One region of the Rhizobium sp. AG855 genome, then DNA from elsewhere that is predicted to be linked to it. Evidence: predicted binding sites of a transcription regulator. Region 1 holds the regulator's gene; each other region holds the start of a gene.
The links. The regulator LexA, encoded in region 1, represses DNA repair genes until DNA is damaged. The targets are predictions, from matches to a motif close to TGTTCNNNNTGTGTTCNG.
Positions count from the first base shown of each region.

Region 2: DFO46_RS18290 (helicase-related protein) is a predicted target of LexA. The motif match lies at 3,703-3,720, and genes of this name have one in related genera.
Region 3: dnaE (DNA polymerase III subunit alpha) is a predicted target of LexA. The motif match lies at 2,307-2,324, and genes of this name have one in related genera.

Region 1 covers NZ_RAQG01000003.1:1,635,260-1,640,999, forward strand. The annotation lists gene DFO46_RS07905 (DUF1003 domain-containing protein) at 1-274, opposite strand, end outside; gene lexA (transcriptional repressor LexA) at 488-1,201, shown strand; gene DFO46_RS07915 (ComEC/Rec2 family competence protein) at 1,195-3,711, opposite strand; gene gltA (citrate synthase) at 3,986-5,275, shown strand; gene DFO46_RS07925 (peptidylprolyl isomerase) at 5,568-5,740, shown strand, end outside.
Region 2 covers NZ_RAQG01000004.1:309,783-315,522, reverse strand. The annotation lists gene DFO46_RS18295 (RNA-binding S4 domain-containing protein) at 80-490, opposite strand; gene DFO46_RS18290 (helicase-related protein) at 492-3,539, opposite strand; gene DFO46_RS18285 (alpha/beta hydrolase) at 3,917-4,912, shown strand; gene DFO46_RS18280 (DUF3309 family protein) at 4,925-5,077, shown strand; gene DFO46_RS18275 (glycine zipper domain-containing protein) at 5,102-5,356, shown strand; gene DFO46_RS18270 (beta-ketoacyl-ACP reductase) at 5,602-5,740, opposite strand, start outside.
Region 3 covers NZ_RAQG01000003.1:1,986,717-1,992,456, forward strand. The annotation lists gene dnaE (DNA polymerase III subunit alpha) at 1-2,073, opposite strand, end outside; gene DFO46_RS09800 (ABC transporter ATP-binding protein) at 2,404-3,093, opposite strand; gene DFO46_RS09805 (lipoprotein-releasing ABC transporter permease subunit) at 3,108-4,415, opposite strand; gene proS (proline--tRNA ligase) at 4,464-5,740, opposite strand, start outside.

The DNA of each region.
Region 1 (5,740 bases):
AAGCATCAATCGGGCGCGCTGCCAGAATGACCGTGTTGAGAATCACCCAGGCGACCAGAAAGAGCAGGAAGCCGATGATGAAACTCCAGGAACCGCCGATCCGCGCGATGCTGTCTGCCACGCGTTGACCGAAGCTCGAACCGGCAAGGAAATCCTCACCGGCATTCGTCGAAACCGTGCGTCGCTCCCGCGCCTTTTTCAGGACCTTCTTCTCGGCCGATGTCAGTTGATCGACCTGCTTACCGAGCAGGGTCTTTTCCAGGTCTTTCAGCATTTCGATCTTCTCACAGGAGCTTGGAAGGGATCCGACAGGGACAGGTGTCACCCGATTGACAGGGATAGGTCCGATGGCCGCAGTCATCCGGTGACGGTGAAGACGCCTATCGCATTTTCGCGACGGTTGTTCACGGAAATTTATCCACTTGCGGAACACAAATGGAACATATAGTGTCTGTTCTGGATTTGTTTCACAAACGGGGCTCTGCATATGCTGACGCGCAAGCAACAGGAACTGCTTCTCTTCATTCACGAACGGATGAAGGAATCGGGCGTGCCGCCTTCATTCGACGAAATGAAGGATGCCCTCGATCTTGCGTCGAAATCTGGCATTCACCGACTGATCACGGCCCTTGAGGAACGCGGTTTCATTCGCCGGCTTCCCAATCGGGCGCGTGCGCTTGAAGTCATCAAGCTGCCGGAAGCCTATACACCCAGCCTGCAGCCGCGGCGCGGTTTTGCACCGAGTGTCATTGAGGGCAGCCTGGGCAAGACGCCGCCGCCTGTGCCCGCCAGACCGAGTGTCGAAGACCAGAATTCCTCCGTCAGCGTACCGGTCATGGGCCGAATCGCGGCCGGGGTGCCGATCTCGGCCATTCAGAACAACACCCATGACATCACCGTTCCCGCCGAAATGATCGGTGCCGGCGACCATTACGCACTTGAGGTCAAAGGCGATTCGATGATTGACGCCGGCATCCTCGATGGCGATACCGTCATCATCCGCAATGCCTCCAACGCCAATCCGGGCGACATCATCGTCGCACTCGTTGATGACGAAGAAGCAACCTTGAAGCGCTTCCGTCGGCGTGGCGCTTCGATCGCTCTGGAAGCGGCCAATCCGGCTTACGAGACGCGGATTTTCCCGCCGGACCGGGTCAAGATCCAGGGCAAGCTCGTCGGCTTGATCCGCCGATATCACTGACGGACAGGCATTGCGGGATTGTGGGGGCCGTTTTTCCGTTCCGTCTCGCTGTCGCTATCTTTGTCCTTGCTATCTCCTGAGTCTATGCCGTGCTGCCTGGCGGTTTCGCCTGTGCGCCAATCGTAGAGACGATGGATTGTCCAGGGCCGTGGCGGGCCTGACAAGGCGGGCGAGATCTCAATCGTCTTGTCGTGGTGGGCGCCAAGCCGGATTTCCACGGCGCCGCTTGTGCGCAGTGTTGTCTCGCTGAGGAATGTTGCAGTCGACCGGCAGCCTTTCATGCGGCTGCGGCCCCCAAGGATGACGATATCGGCGACGTCGCAGGCAGGTCCGGCAAGATCCGGGCGGTCAACGGTCAACACCGTCCATCCATCAACAAGTTTTGCGGCGCAGGCGCTGCGGATGCAGGTGAAGCGGTCCGTTTTGGCTGTCTGGACCAGTTGCTCGAGCGTTTGTCTCGCCAATTGTATCGTCGCGGAATCCCAGGTTTCTTCCTTCTTCCAGTCTGCAGGCGGCGGGAGCACGGGTGCACTTTCCATACTCGGGGGCAGATGGTGGTCGGCGGCCAGTGCCGGCTGCCATTGATCGAAGAGGAAGGGGGGAGGGCGTTTGCGATTGCTTGCAAGGACCCTCCCCTCCCCCACCCGCTCTTGTTGAGACCAAAAGCCGACCATGCGGCCATCTTCGCTGACCAAGAGGTCCGCCGGCTGTTCGCCAGAACGCAGAAAGGCCGCTGCCAAGGTGACGATGAGAAGCACGGTGCCGCCGTGCCGGAGCCCGGTGTGCAGAAGGGTCATCAGCAGAAGAGCGACCACAACAAGCACCGGAAACCAGGTCGGCTGTCGGGGAATGAAGGCTGCCTCTCCCCAACCGGCGACGGTGTGGGCGACCACCAGCACGAGATCGAGCCCGCCTCCCATGATCCAGAAAAAGGGGGCGTCGAGACCGAACGGCATCGCCAGCATGGCAATGAAGCCCGCCGGCATGACGATGATCGAAATCAGAGGCATGGCGGCAAGGTTGGCCTCCAGCCCGTGCGTCGACAGCCGATGAAAATGGGTAACGGCGAAGATCGCTGTCGAGAGCCCGCCGATCAACGAGGTTGCAAGCGTTCCGCCGACAAACTTGGCGGCAAAGGTCGCCAGTTTTCCAGAGGTGGATGTTGGCGTCGGCCAGATCGAGCGCGGCGCCTTTCTCCAAGCGGCATAACCCGCGATCAATGCTGCGGTTGCGGCAAAGGACATCTGGAAACTCGGCCCCATTACCGCCGAAGGCTGGGCAATCAGGATGATCGTCGCGGCAACGGCCAGATTGCGCAGACTGATGGCAGGTCTGTCGATGAGCACGGCAACCAGCATGATCGCCGTCATGAGATAGGCCCGCAGTGCCGAAACCTGGTAGCCTGAAATGAGGACATAGGCTGTGGCCGCCAACAGCGCACCGCCAGCGGCAATCTTCTTGACCGGATAGCGCTGCGCCAGGCCTGGAAAAAGGCTCAGCAGAGCGCGCAACCCGACAAAGAAGATGCCGGCAGCAAGCGCCATGTTCAGGCCGGAAATTGCGGTGATGTGGGCGAGACCCGACAGGCGCAGCGCGTCCGTCGCCTCCTTCGACATCGAGCGGCGTTCGCCGGTTATGATGGATGCGGCGAATGCGCCGGTGTCTCCGGGCAAGACTTCATGGATACGGTCTGAAATCCGGTCGCGCAGTGAAAACAGCGATTGGTCCACCTGCGTCCACAGATCGCTCTCGGCCGCACGCGCAATCGACGGGCGCTCGGGTGCGCCGAGAAAAAAGCCGACAGCGCCGATGCCGGCGAAATAGCTCTGAAAGGCGAAATCGTTCATGCCGGGCAGCGCCGGCCCCGACGGCGGAGAGAGCCGCACGCGTCCGGTGATCGGGTCACCAATCCGGACCACTCCATGACGGCTGCGGGCCAGCAGCGAGATGCGTTGCGGAGGGCGCCGAAGTACGGGGTCTGCGGTTGCGGACAAACGGATGACATAGCGCCATTCGCCAGCGGCCCCTGCCTCCCGCCGCTCCACCACTCCGGTCACCGTCGTTACCACCGGGGCGTCAAGAATGATCGTCGCCATCCTCCGCGTTTCCGCGTCCGCCAGCAGCATTCCGGCGACCACCATCAAGGCCGCCAGGGACAGCGCCCGGCGGTTCGTTCCGGCAAGACTGAACCAAAGGGCGATCAGGGAAAGTGGCAGAAGTGCCAACAGGATCGTCGTCGACGGGGGCACAGGGAGGCTGAACCAGACAACTTCACCAAGACCCATACAGACAGGAACAAAGTGGAAGAGGTGGCCCTGCCCGCTCTCCTTGCCAGCAGCAATGCGTATCTCTGCGGGCAGGCTCCGGAGCCTCACGTTGAGGCGCGCGACCCGGCTCCTGGTGGGGCGGGAGACCGGATGATCGGTGCGCAATGGCGGCGCGAATTCGCCAAGCGGCGCGCGCAACGCCTCCCCCTCGACATCAGGATTATTCTCGCGCAGATGCACCATCTGAACTCAACCCGCAGCCCGGCGAAAAACGCGGGCGCAGAGCAGAATAGGCCATCCGCACCAGACAATCAAAGCGTGTGTCAGACACTCCGCCAAACGCAAATCAACATGCAAATCGATTAGAACCGTCCGGTTCGATTGGCGTCGATTTCGCAACGCACAATTTGCCCTTTGGATAGCTTGGCATTAACTTCCGTATCATATAGCTACATCAACACGCTTAACCGATGGCGGCTTTTTGGAGACGCCTTCCCGCCAATTCCGGAGGATTAGCATGACGGACAAAAGCGCTTCTTTGAAACTCGGGGACAAGACGGTCGACCTGACTGTCAAGGGCGGCACGATCGGCCCTGACGTGATCGACATCGCGGCCCTCTACAAACACACCGGCGCCTTTACCTACGATCCGGGCTTCACCTCCACCGCGTCCTGCGAATCCAAGATCACCTATATCGACGGCGACGAAGGCACGCTGCTTCATCGCGGCTATCCGATCGAACAGCTCGCCGACAAGGGCGACTTCCTTGAAGTCTGCTATCTGCTGCTCTACGGCGAACTGCCGACGCCGGCACAGAAGAAAGACTTCGACTACCGCGTCACGCACCACACCATGGTGCACGAGCAGATGAGCAAGTTCTTCTCCGGCTATCGCCGCGACGCCCATCCGATGGCCGTCATGGTCGGCACTGTCGGCGCGCTCTCGGCCTTCTATCACGACTCGACCGACATTACCGATCCGCACCAGCGCATGGTCGCGTCGCTGCGCATGATCGCCAAGATGCCGACGATCGCTGCCATGGCCTACAAGTACCATGTCGGCCAGCCCTTCGTGTATCCGAAGAACGATCTCGACTACGCGTCGAACTTCCTGCGCATGTGCTTTGCCGTGCCGTGCGAAGAGTACAAGGTGAACCCCGTTCTGGCCCGCGCCATGGACCGCATCTTCATCCTGCATGCGGATCACGAGCAGAACGCGTCGACTTCGACGGTCCGTCTCGCCGGCTCCTCGGGTGCCAACCCGTTCGCCTGCATTGCGGCCGGCATCGCCTGCCTCTGGGGCCCCGCCCATGGCGGTGCGAACGAAGCGGCCCTCAACATGCTGATGGAAATCGGCTCGGTCGACCGTATTCCGGAATATATCGCCAAGGCCAAGGACAAGAACGATCCGTTCCGCCTTATGGGCTTCGGTCACCGGGTCTACAAGAACTACGACCCGCGCGCCAAGATCATGCAGAAGACGATGTATGAGGTTCTCGAGGCAACCGGTCACGGCGACGACCCGCTCATGAAGGTGGCGCTCGAACTCGAGAAGATCGCGCTCAACGACCCCTACTTCATCGAAAAGAAGCTCTACCCGAATGTCGACTTCTATTCAGGCATCACGCTGCGCGCGCTCGGCTTCCCGACGACCATGTTCACCGTTCTGTTCGCGCTTGCCCGCACCGTCGGCTGGATCGCACAGTGGAACGAAATGATCGAAGATCCGCAGCAGCGCATCGGCCGTCCGCGTCAGCTCTATACCGGCGAGCCGAAGCGCGACTACAAGCCGATCACCGATCGCTGATCACACGCCACAGACATATTGGAAGGCCGGCACATCGCCGGCCTTTTGCATTTCGGTTCATGGCATCAGACCCGCCGGGCTCGCCCGGCACGGGTTTCCGTTACTGGACCTCACCGACAGCTGAAACTGCTGCGCCGGGCGCTGCGCGCCATCACTTTTCTGTGCCGGCGGGGCAGAGATACCCTCCTGCCTCTTTTCGACCGGATACGCCTTCAATTCCTTTGATCTTTGTTCTAAGGAAGTCCACCCGCTTCGCCCGTGCGAAGATCAGTCAAGAGGTTCATGCGTCCCGATGCTCGTCATATTGAGAAAAGTTTCCCAGACCCTGTTCGCCAAGATCCTGCTGCTTTTGCTGGTGGCATCCTTCGGCGTGTGGGGCGTTTCGGCTTCGCTGTTCACCAGCAATTCCGACACGGTGGTGGCCGTGGGCGACCAGACGGTTTCGACGCGGGACTTCGCCTTTGC
Region 2 (5,740 bases), on a different contig from region 1:
CAGGGTTGTGAGCTACTGTGTAATCGGAATCAAGGCAAGGATAAACAATCCGCTATTCTGCCGCAGGCGGACAAATTTTCTAATCGTCACCCCAATCGGGCCCGGACCTGAGATCTCGAAGCGCGCGCGCCTCTTTCTTGGTTGGTCGTCCCGATCCTGGCGCACGGACCGCCTGGTCCAAAGGCGAGAACGGCCCCTTCTCGCGCGGAGGAGTGAGGTCCTCATAGAGAAGGCGAGCCTCTTCATAAGGTCCCCGGCGCTCACCCGGAAGCTTGACGACCAGAACCAGATCGCGCTCGGGCATGGCAATCTCCAGCCTGTCGCCGATCTTCAATCCATGGCTCGGCTGGCGAACGGTCGCGCCATTGACCTTCACATGACCGGCTGACACCCGCTCCTGGGCAAGGCTGCGTGATTTTGCCACACGGGCGAAGAAGAGCCACTTGTCGATGCGCTGACGCGAACCGCTGTGTGGCTGCTTCTCGTCCATGTCACTTCTTCATCTGTTCCTTAAGCGCGGCCAGCTTGGCGAAGGGCGAATCCGGATCAACTGGCTTCTCCTTGCGCGGCGGCTTGGCTTCGAAGCGCGCGGGCTGCGACTTGTTGGCATCGCGCTCCGGCCGCGGGCCGCGATCCTTGCGATCACCGCGGTCCTGACGCTCGCCCTTGCCGGCAAACTTGCCACGTCCGCCTTCCGGCTGGTCGCGACGGCCGTCCGGGCGGCGGTTATCGCGGCGATTGTCACCGCGCGGCTCACCCGTTGCCTGCCCATCGCCCGCAGCGGCACGCTGGCCATGATTGGCCCCGCGACGATCACCGGCAGGCCGACCGGCAGGACGCTGGTTGTCGTTGCGACCACCCGGCCGCCACAGAAGAACCGGTTTAGGCTCGGCAGCATCGGCAGGCTCTGCGCCTGCAACACCCTCTTCAGCGACCGTGACATTTTCCGGAGCAGCCGCTTCGGCTGCCGGCTCGGACACCGCCGGCTCCGGCTCTGCATCCACTGCAGGCTGGTCGGCATCGTCAACGGTGTCAGCCTCGGGCTTCGCAGCCTCGGCAGTTTCCGAAGCGCTCGGCTTGTGGGCGGCCAGGAAGGCGGCTGCTTCTTCGGCACTCACGCTGTCGGCACGGTAACCGAGACCCTTCAGGATCTCTTCCATGTCGTCAGGGGTTGCCCCAAGGATCGACAGCATGGCAGTCGTCGTGACGAAGCGTCGCCCGTCATAGGCGCCATCCGGACGGGCGTTCGAGCCCGGCTTCCACTGCAACAGAGGACGGATCAGATCAGCCAGACGCTCCAGGATATCGATGCGCACGGCGCGCTTGCCGAGGAAGCGGAAGCCAGCGAGCTTGTAGAACATGCGCTCATAGCTGGCATCGGTGACCACAGAAGTACGACCGGCGGCAAGCACCGGAATGAGATCACCATAACCCGGCTTGTCCAGGCCATCATGCTTCAGGGCCCAGAGAAGCGTGATCAGTTCCGCCGGAGCAGGCTTGAGCAGCGCCGGCATGAAGATGTGATAGGCACCGAAACGCACGCCGTAGCGTCGCATGGAAGCGCGACCATCCTGATCAAGCGACTTGACGTCGTCGGCGACATCGCGGCGGAAGAGGACGCCCAGGTTCTCGACGAGCTGGAAGGCGAGACCCTTGGCCAGACCCTGCAGGTCTTCGGCACGCGAGAGGTCGTCGAGCGGCTTCAGCACGGTCGAGATGTGATGATTGACGAAGCGCTCGATACGGGCTGCCACGTGATCACGGGCGGCACCCGTCAGTTGCTCGTCGGCCAAAACAATAACGCGCGGGTGAAGGATGTGGTCGGTGCCGACAAGGCGGGCGACCGGATCGCCGACCCAGCGCACCAAGCCGTCCGAGCCGATGGCAAGGTCGCCATTGCCGGATGCATGCAGCCGCGCGGCTCGCGCCTCGAATTCGAGTGCCAATGCCCGATGGGCCGCAGCCTCAACAGCCTTGGCATCCGGACCTTCCATGCCGGAAATCGGCGTGAACCGGAAACCGGAGAGTTGTCCCATGGCATGGCCTTCCACGAAGACATCGCCGTTCACACTGATTTCAGCTTCCAACATTGCATTCTCTCTCAAGCGCTTCATGAGCACAGATGTCCTGCGATCAACAAAGCGTTTCGTCAACCGTTCATGTAACGCATCGGACAATCGGTCTTCGATTTCCCGCGTCTTTTCTTGCCAGTGTGTCGGATCGGCAAGCCAGCCGGGCCGATTCGACACGTAAGTCCAGGTTCTTATCTGCGCGATTCGCGCCGATAATGTATCAATCTCACCATCCGTACGATCGGCCCGACGCACTTGATCGGCGAGAAAATCTTCATTCACCGTACCGCGCCGAACCAGATCGAAATAAAGGCTCTGGATGAGGTCTGCATGCTGTGCCGGTGTAATGCGCCGATAGTCGGGCAGTGCGCAGGCCTCCCAGAGTTTTTCGACACGCTCCGGCCGGTCTGCGATATCGGCGATCTCCGGATAGCGCGACAGGAACTCCAGCGCCTGCTGGTCCGTCGCCGGAAGGGCCCGCGTCAATCCTTCGATCCTCGGAACGGCGTCGAGGCTGCGTTGCAGGCCTGCAATCGACGAATAATCGAATTGCGCAGTGCGCCACTGCAAGACTTTGACCGGATCGAAGACATGCGTCTCCAACCGCTCCACCAGTTCGTCATCGAAGGGATTGACCCGCCCGGTCACCCCGAAAGTGCCATCCTTGATATGGCGCCCGGCACGCCCTGCAATCTGCCCGAGCTCGCCGGAATTCAGATTGCGGAACTGGTATCCATCGAACTTTCTATCCTGCGCGAAGGCAACATGATCGACATCAAGGTTAAGGCCCATGCCGATCGCGTCTGTGGCAACGAGATATTCGACGTCACCCTCCTGATATAGGCCGACCTGCGCATTGCGGGTCCGGGGACTGAGGGCCCCGAGGACCACGGCGGCACCACCACGCTGGCGGCGGATGAGCTCGGCGATCGCATAAACCTCGTCGGCCGAAAAGGCGACGATGGCCGTGCGCTGCGGCAGGCGAGTAATTTTCTTCTGCCCGGCATAGAAAAGCTGCGACAGGCGCGGGCGTTCGACGATCGTGATCCCCGGCAGCAGCTGCAGCAGGATCGATTTCATCGTAGCCGACCCGAGCAGCAGCGTCTCTTCGCGACCGCGCAGATGCAGGAGGCGATCAGTGAAGATATGCCCCCTTTCGAGGTCACCCGCCAATTGGATCTCGTCGATAGCGACGAACGCGGCTTTTGTTTCGCGCGGAAGAGCCTCGACCGTGCAGACCGAGAAACGGGCGTTCGGCGGGCTGATCTTCTCTTCGCCGGTCACCAGAGCAACGTTTTTTACGCCGACCCGCTCGACCACCCGCGTGTAGACTTCGCGCGCCAGCAAGCGCAACGGCAGGCCGATCATACCCGACCCATGGGCGACCATGCGTTCGATGGCGAAATGGGTCTTACCGGTATTCGTCGGCCCCAGCACAGCAGAAACGCCGCGACCGCTCAAAATCATGGGGTGGGAATTCAATGACCGCTCCACTTGTCGGACGCCCGTCTCCTCGACGTCAGGCTGCCCTTGGCCAACACATGGCGACGAACACGGGCAAAGGCAAGTCGCGAGTCAGAAAGCCCCGGAAAAACCTGACAACTGTCTGATCGGAATCAATTTTCCACGGTGGAACACTGAGCGAACGAATCGGCGACGAATCGTTGACTCGGCTGAGTCCGGCTTTGTTCACGGCTAGATGTCGAAATGAGTCGGGCACTTCGACACAAAATGCTGAATCATCGGAATCGCTTAGGGCAACCGCAAATGCCCGGCGACAAGCTGATAGCCCTCGTGGAACCTCGGTCTTCATCACAGCGTTTTGGGCGTCGAGGTACCCTATGATGACGCTGACACCCCCACCTGCCCACTGGATCGGATCCGGAGAGATCCAGCAAAATTTCGTCCTGATTCACGGCATGGTCATGGCCCCCTCCTTTTGGGAGGCCTATGCGCCAGCCGCCGTGCGTCATGGTCAATCGCTCGCTTATCCTCTGCCCGGTCATCACCCATGGCATCTCGACAAGCCGGGCCAGTCACCCCAGGCACAAGAGGTTGCCAGTGCCTATGCAAGCGCAATCAGACGCGATTTCGGCGGCGAACCGGTCAATCTTGTCGGTCATTCCACGGGCGGCTTCGTGGCCCTGCTGATCGCACGCGATTATCCCGAACTCGTGAAATCCGTCATCTTGATCGGCGCCTTTGCCTGTGGCCGCTTCGAGGGGCAGGAGCGGCTGGCGGCCCGTCTCCTGCGCGTGCCGCATGTCGGCCCATATCTCTTTCGACAATTCTTCAACCGCTGGATCGCAACACCCGAACAATTCCGCTGGGGTTCCATCGAATGCGTCTACGACAAGAACTGCCCCTGGCAGAACGAAAAGGCGACCGAGGCGATGGAGGAAGTCCGCCAGCAATTGGCCCGCGCGCGACCCGAAGACATAGCGGCGTGTATCCGCTTTATGTCCGACACGAGCCTGCTCCACGATCTGGCCAAGATCACCGTCCCCGTTCTCAATATTGTCGGCAACAATGATGCAATCGTTCCGCCCGCTCATCAGTTGCGTGTTTCCCGGTTGATGAAGCGCGTTCAGACCGTCATCCTCAACAATTGCGGCCATCTGCCGATGGTGGAGCACCAGGAAAGGACGGAGCGGATTATTGGCTCGTTCATCGATACGATGGAAGCGATCCACGTCCAGCCCGGCGTCCGGGGGACCTCATTTGCACGGTCGGCTGTCGATGACACGCTCCGGCTTCTGGCGGCAGCGACACAACGAAGGGAACAAACTGGCTTCAGTCGCGTTCAGTCGCACAGAACGCAATGTTCCACATCGGCTTAGGAGAGGCCCCACATGAGTACAATTCTCATCGTCATTCTAATTCTGCTGCTTGTCGGCGCGCTGCCGACCTGGGGGCATAGCCGGAGCTGGGGCTACGGCCCGTCGGGCGGTCTTGGACTGGTGCTGCTCATTCTCATCATCCTGATGTTGATGGGTCGGATTTAACGCGAGTAAAAAAGGGATAGGACGATGAAGAAGATCATTTTGGCAATCGCATTGATCGCACCGCTGGCGTCTTGCACGCAGACTGAGCGTGGCGCAGGCATCGGCGCCGCTTCCGGCGCCATCATCGGTGGCGTTGCTACCGGCAACGTCCGCGGCGCAGCCGTTGGCGCGGCAGTCGGCGGTGTCGCTGGCGCCCTGATTGGCAACTCGCAGGAACGCTCCGGCTACTGCGTCTACCGTGACCGCTACGGCCGCACTTACGAAGCGCGTTGCCGCTAACGGATCGATCCATGAAAAAGGCCGCCGAACCTTGGTTCGGCGGCCTTTTTCATGAGACTGTTAACGTCTCGATCAAAGCCGGAACGAATCGGCGACGAATCGCAGACACAGGGATTTTCCTGTTTCGTTCACCACTATATCCTGTGGAATTACAGTTGGTTAACCATAGGACGCAGTGGATATTAAGACTTCGGGCGCAATCCGTTCGACCCCAATCTTAACGGTTTCGCGAAAGACACGGTCGATCAGACGAAGAACTGACCGCCATTGGCCGAGATGGTCGATCCCGTAATGAAGCCGGCATCATCGGACGCAAGGAAGACCACGCAGCGGGCGATTTCTTCCGGTTCGCCGAGACGACCGACCGGGATTTGCGGGATGATA
Region 3 (5,740 bases), 350 kb from region 1:
GATCTTGGGGTGGACGGAGGCCAGTTCCTCCTCGCCGTGTTTGCGGGCATTGTAGACGGGGATGTTCTCCATCGGACCCGGGCGATAGAGCGCCACAAGCGCGATGATGTCCTCGATGCAGTCGGGGCGCATGCCGATGAGGGCCTTGCGCATGCCGGCGCTTTCCACCTGGAACACGCCGACGGTTTCGCCGCGCGAGAGCATCTCGTAGGTGAGCGTGTCATCGAGCGGGATCGCCGCCAGATCCACCTTGTGGCCGCGCTGCTCGACGACGAAATCGACGGCGGTTTTGAGCACCGTCAGCGTCTTCAGGCCGAGGAAGTCGAATTTGACCAGGCCGGCCTGCTCGACCCATTTCATGTTGAACTGGGTGACCGGCATATCGGAGCGCGGATCGCGATACATCGGCACCAGCTTCGACAGCGGGCGGTCCCCGATGACGATACCGGCGGCGTGCGTCGAGGCGTGGCGGTAGAGACCTTCGATCTTCTGGGCGATTTCGAGCAGACGCGCGACAACAGGCTCTTCGGCGGCCGCTTCCTGGAGCTTGGGTTCCTCCTCGATCGCCTTGGAGAGTGGCGTCGGGTTGGCGGGATTGTTCGGCACGAGCTTGCAGATCTTGTCGACCTGCCCATAGGACATTTCCAACACGCGGCCGACGTCGCGCAGAGCGGCACGCGCCTGCAGCGATCCGAAGGTGATGATCTGTCCCACCTGCTCGCGGCCGTATTTCCGCTGCACATAACGAATGACCTCTTCGCGGCGCTCCTGGCAGAAGTCGATATCGAAGTCAGGCATCGAGACGCGTTCCGGATTGAGGAAGCGTTCGAACAGCAGCGAGAAGCGCAAGGGGTCGACGTCGGTGATGGTCAGCGCGTAGGCGACCAACGAACCCGCACCCGAACCGCGGCCCGGACCGACCGGAATATCATGCTGCTTGGCCCACTTGATGAAGTCCGAAACGATGAGGAAGTAGCCTGGGAACTTCATGCGCTCGATGACCGAGAGCTCGAATTCCAGCCGTTCGCGATAGTCCTTCTCCTCGTAACCCGGCGCCATGCCCAAGGCGGCGAGACGATTGTCGAGACCCTCGATTGCCTGGCGGCGAAGCTCCAGCGCTTCCTCGCGTTCCGCCTCTTCCGGATCGTCGCTCCCGCCGGTGAATCGCGGCAGGATCGGCTTACGGGTGGAGAGTACGAAGGAGCAGCGCCGGGCGATTTCGACCGTATTGTCCAGGGCTTCCGGCAGGTCGGAAAACAAGGCCTGCATTTCGGCACGGCTCTTGAGGTAATGGTCCGGTGTCAGGCGGAAGCGATCATCATTCGACACGATGGCGTTATGGGCGACCGCCATCAACGCGTCATGGGCATCGTAATCATCGCGCGCCGGGAAGAAGGCTTCGTTCGTTGCCACCAGCGGCAGGTCATGGTCGTAAGCAAGTTGCACCATGCGGCGCTCGTGGCTGCGGTCGTAGTTGCCATGGCGCTGCAATTCGACATAGAGGCGATCACCGAAGAGATCCTTCAGGGTCAAAAGGCGCGTTTGTGCCTGCGTTGCATGCCCATCGCGCAGCGGGCGATCAACAGGCCCACCGCCTGCACCGGTCAATGCAATCAGGCCCTCGGTGCCGCTTTCCCTCAGCCAGGAGACCTTGACATGCACCGGCTGGCCGGCATCGCCGCCGAGATAGGCGCGACTGACCAGATCGACAAGACGCTCATAACCCGCAGCATCCGAGGCAAGCACGACGATGGCCGGCAGATCCGGCATATGGCCATTGCCGCCCCGCTTCTCACCGGTCGAGTCTTCCATATCGATCGACAGCTGGCAGCCGATAATGGGCTGTACGCCATCACCGATCGCCTTCTGGGAGAATTCGAGCGCGACAAAGAGATTATTGGTGTCGGTAATCGCAATCGCCGGCTGGTCGTCGGAGACGGCCTTGCCAAGGATTTTTTTCAGCGGGAGCGCACCTTCGAGTAGAGAATAGGCCGAATGCACCCGAAGATGCACGAAGCCCGGTCCCGTCAGCGATCCGGAAGGTGCGTCGATCCCGCTTGTGCTCTCGCCCATACCGTCCATTCCTCGCATTACATTGAATCACCGAGATTTTCGATGTTCGCGTCTGCGAAGTCCAGTCACGTTTGTGGCGATCGGCAGGTGTCTACAGGTTTCGTCGATGCCCGCTCACAGAGCGAGCATCAGGAGGGTCATGCTGGCAACGAATACGGCCATGGAGGTGAATGCAGCAACGTCACGAATAATTTCGGTCATGTCTGTCTCCTATTTCCTCTATGTTTGTATTTTGTTCCCTTCTTGTTCTTCTGTCAACCCTAAAAAAGCCAAGGCACGCACGGGAACAAAATTCCCACTCGCGCAACGAAACCAAGGATGTAGAGTGGATCAGGCCTGGATTTCGACGACCTTGCCGTCGATGAGCGTCACGCAACGATCCATGCGCCGCGCAATCTCGTGATTGTGGGTCGCGATCATCGCCGACAGGCCCGACTGGCGCACAAGCGCTTCGAGGGCGGAGAAGACATAGGACGCCGTCTCGGGATCGAGATTGCCGGTCGGCTCATCCGCGAGCAGGACAAGCGGTGCGTTGGCAACGGCGCGGGCAATCGCCACGCGCTGCTGCTCGCCGCCGGAAAGTTCGGCCGGACGATGATCGGCACGGTGGCCGACGCGCATATAGTCGAGCAACTGCTTGGCGCGCTCGGCCGCTTCCTTGCGGGTCAGGCCGGCGATCAACTGCGGCATCATCACATTCTCAAGCGCTGAGAATTCCGGCAGCAGGTGGTGGAACTGATAGACGAAGCCGACGGAGTTGCGGCGCATTGCGGTCCGCTGTTCGTCGGGCAGCTCCTGGCAGGCAACGCCCCCCAGTGTCACTTCGCCGGCATCCGGATGCTCCAGGAGACCCGCGACATGCAGAAGTGTCGACTTGCCCGTGCCCGAGGGAGCGACCAGCGCCACCGTCTCACCGGTGCGCAGGGTAAAATCAGCCCCCTTCAGGATCGAGAGCACGGTTTCGCCCTGACCGTAATGGCGGTCGATGCCGGTGAGAGACAGAACGATGTCGTTGGCCATCGGGATCGGCATCCTTATTCGTAACGCAGGGCCTGGACAGGATCCAGGCGCGAGGCCCGCCAGGCCGGGAAGATGGTCGCCATGAAGGACAGGCTGAGCGCCATGACCACGACAGAGACCGTCTCGCTGACATTCATGTCGGCGGGCAGCTGGCTGAGGAAATAGAGTTCGGGGTCGAACAGAACGGTGCCCGAGATCCAGGAGAAGAACTGGCGGATGCTCTCGATGTTCAGACAGACGATGATGCCGAGCGCGACGCCTGCAAATGTGCCCGCTGTGCCGATGGCAGCGCCCGTCATGAAGAAGATGCGCATGATGGCGCCCGAGGTCGCCCCCATGGTACGCAGGATCGCGATGTCGCTCGCCTTGTCCTTCACCAGCATGATCAGGCCGGAGATGATGTTGAGAGCGGCGACGAGCACGATCAGTGTCAGGATCATGAACATGACGTTGCGCTCGACCTGCAGGGCCGAGAAGAAGGTCTGGTTGCGCTGGCGCCAGTCCGTGACGAAGATCTGCCGGCCAGCGGCCTGTTCGATCAGCGGCCGCAGCCGGTCGACGTCGTCGGGGTTGTCGATGAACAGTTCGATCGACTGAACGATGCCTTCGACGTTGAAATAGAGCTGCGCCTCTTCAAGCGGCATGTAGATGATCGAGGCATCATATTCCGACATGCCGATCTCGAAGATGCCGGAGACGGGATAGGATTTGACCCGCGGATTGACGCCAAGCGGCGTGATATCGCCTTCCGGGGAAACAAGCGTGATCGTATCGCCAGCCGACAGGCCGAGCTGTGCTGCCATGCGCGAGCCGATCAACACGCCCTGCCCTGCGGCAAAGCCGACCATGTCACCTTGGCGTATGTTCGAGGAGACAACGGAGAGCTTGGTGAGGTCATCGGGTCGAATGCCCCGGACCAGAGCGCCGCTGCCCGCCCCTTCGCGGCCGGAGGCGAGTGTCTGGCCCTCAACGAGCGGCAGCGCCATCTTGACGCCCTCGACAGCGCTGAAGCGCGTGGCCAGTTCGGCATAATCGGACAGCGGCTGATCGACCGGCTGGACGATCATGTGGCCGTTGATGCCGAGGATGCGCGAGACAAGCTCCGTCCGGAAGCCGTTCATGACAGCCATGACGATGATCAGCGTCGCGACGCCCAGCATGATGCCGATGAAGGAGAAACCGGCGATCACCGAGATGAAGGCTTCCTTTCGCCGGGCGCGCAGGTAGCGCCAGGCCACCATGCGTTCGAAACCGGAAAAGGCACGCGCAGGCAAACCCTTGTCGGATCCTGCCGTGTCGTTGCCAGCAGCCTTGCTCGCCATGGTCACTCCTTGCCCTCAGGTCAGTCCGACAGCGTCAAGCCGTCAAGGTCAGGCGGTCAGCTTGTTGATCGCCGCCTCGATCGTCATCGTCTCGCGGGCGCCGGTCTGGCGGTCCTTGAGTTCGATTTCGCCTGATGCCACGGAGCGCGGCCCGGCGATGATCTGGACGGGAACGCCGATGAGATCGGCGGTCGCGAACTTGGTCCCTGCCCGGTCGTCCGTGTCATCATAGAGCACGTCCTTTCCGGCAGCCTGCAGCGCTGCATAGAGCGTTTCGCAGGCCTTGTCGCAGGCCTCGTCGCCGGCCTTCATGTTGATCACCACGGCATCGAAGGGCGCGACGGAGGCCGGCCAGATGATTCCGTTGTCGTCATGCGAGGCTTCGATGATGGCGGGAACAAGGCGTGTCGGGCCAATGCCGTATGATCCCATGTGGACAAGGTGCTCCTTGCCGTCAGGACCTTGGACCTTGGCACCCATCGGCTCGGAATATTTCGTGCCGAAATAGAAGATATGGCCGACCTCGATGCCGCGGGCCGACAGACGATCGTTTTCGCCGATGGCGCCGAAGGCCGCTTCGTCATGCATTTCCGACGTCGCCGCATAGACCGAGGTCCACTTGTCGAAGATCTTCTGCAGACCGGCGACATCGTCGAATTCAGTATCAACAGACGGAATGTCGAAATCGACGAAGCTCTTGTGGCAGAAGACCTCCGATTCACCCGTGTCGGCGAGAATGATGAATTCGTGGCTGTGATTGCCGCCGATCGGGCCGGTATCGGCGCGCATCGGGATCGCGCGCAGGCCAAGGCGATCGAAGGTGCGCAGGTAAGCGACGAACATCTTGTTGTAGGAATGGATCGCATCGGCCTGGGTCAGGTCGAAGGAATAGGCATCCTTCATCAGGAATTCGCGCGAGCGCATGGTGCCGAAGCGCGGGCGGATCTCGTCGCGGAACTTCAGCTGGATGTGGTAGAGATTGAGCGGCAGGCTCTTGTAGGACTTCACCGACGAGCGGAAGATGTCGGTGATCATTTCCTCATTGGTCGGGCCGTAGAGCATCGGACGGTCCTGGCGGTCCTTGATGCGCAGCATTTCCTTGCCGTAGTCCTCGTAGCGACCGCTTTCCTGCCAGAGCTCGGCCGACTGGAGGGTCGGCATGGAGAGCTCGATGGCGCCGGCGCGGTTCTGCTCTTCGCGGATGATCGCGTTCACCTTGTCGAGCACGCGCTTGCCGAGCGGCAGCCAGGAATAGATGCCCTGGCTCTGCTGGCGGATCATGCCCGTCCGCAACATCAGGCGGTGGGACACGATCTCCGCTTCCT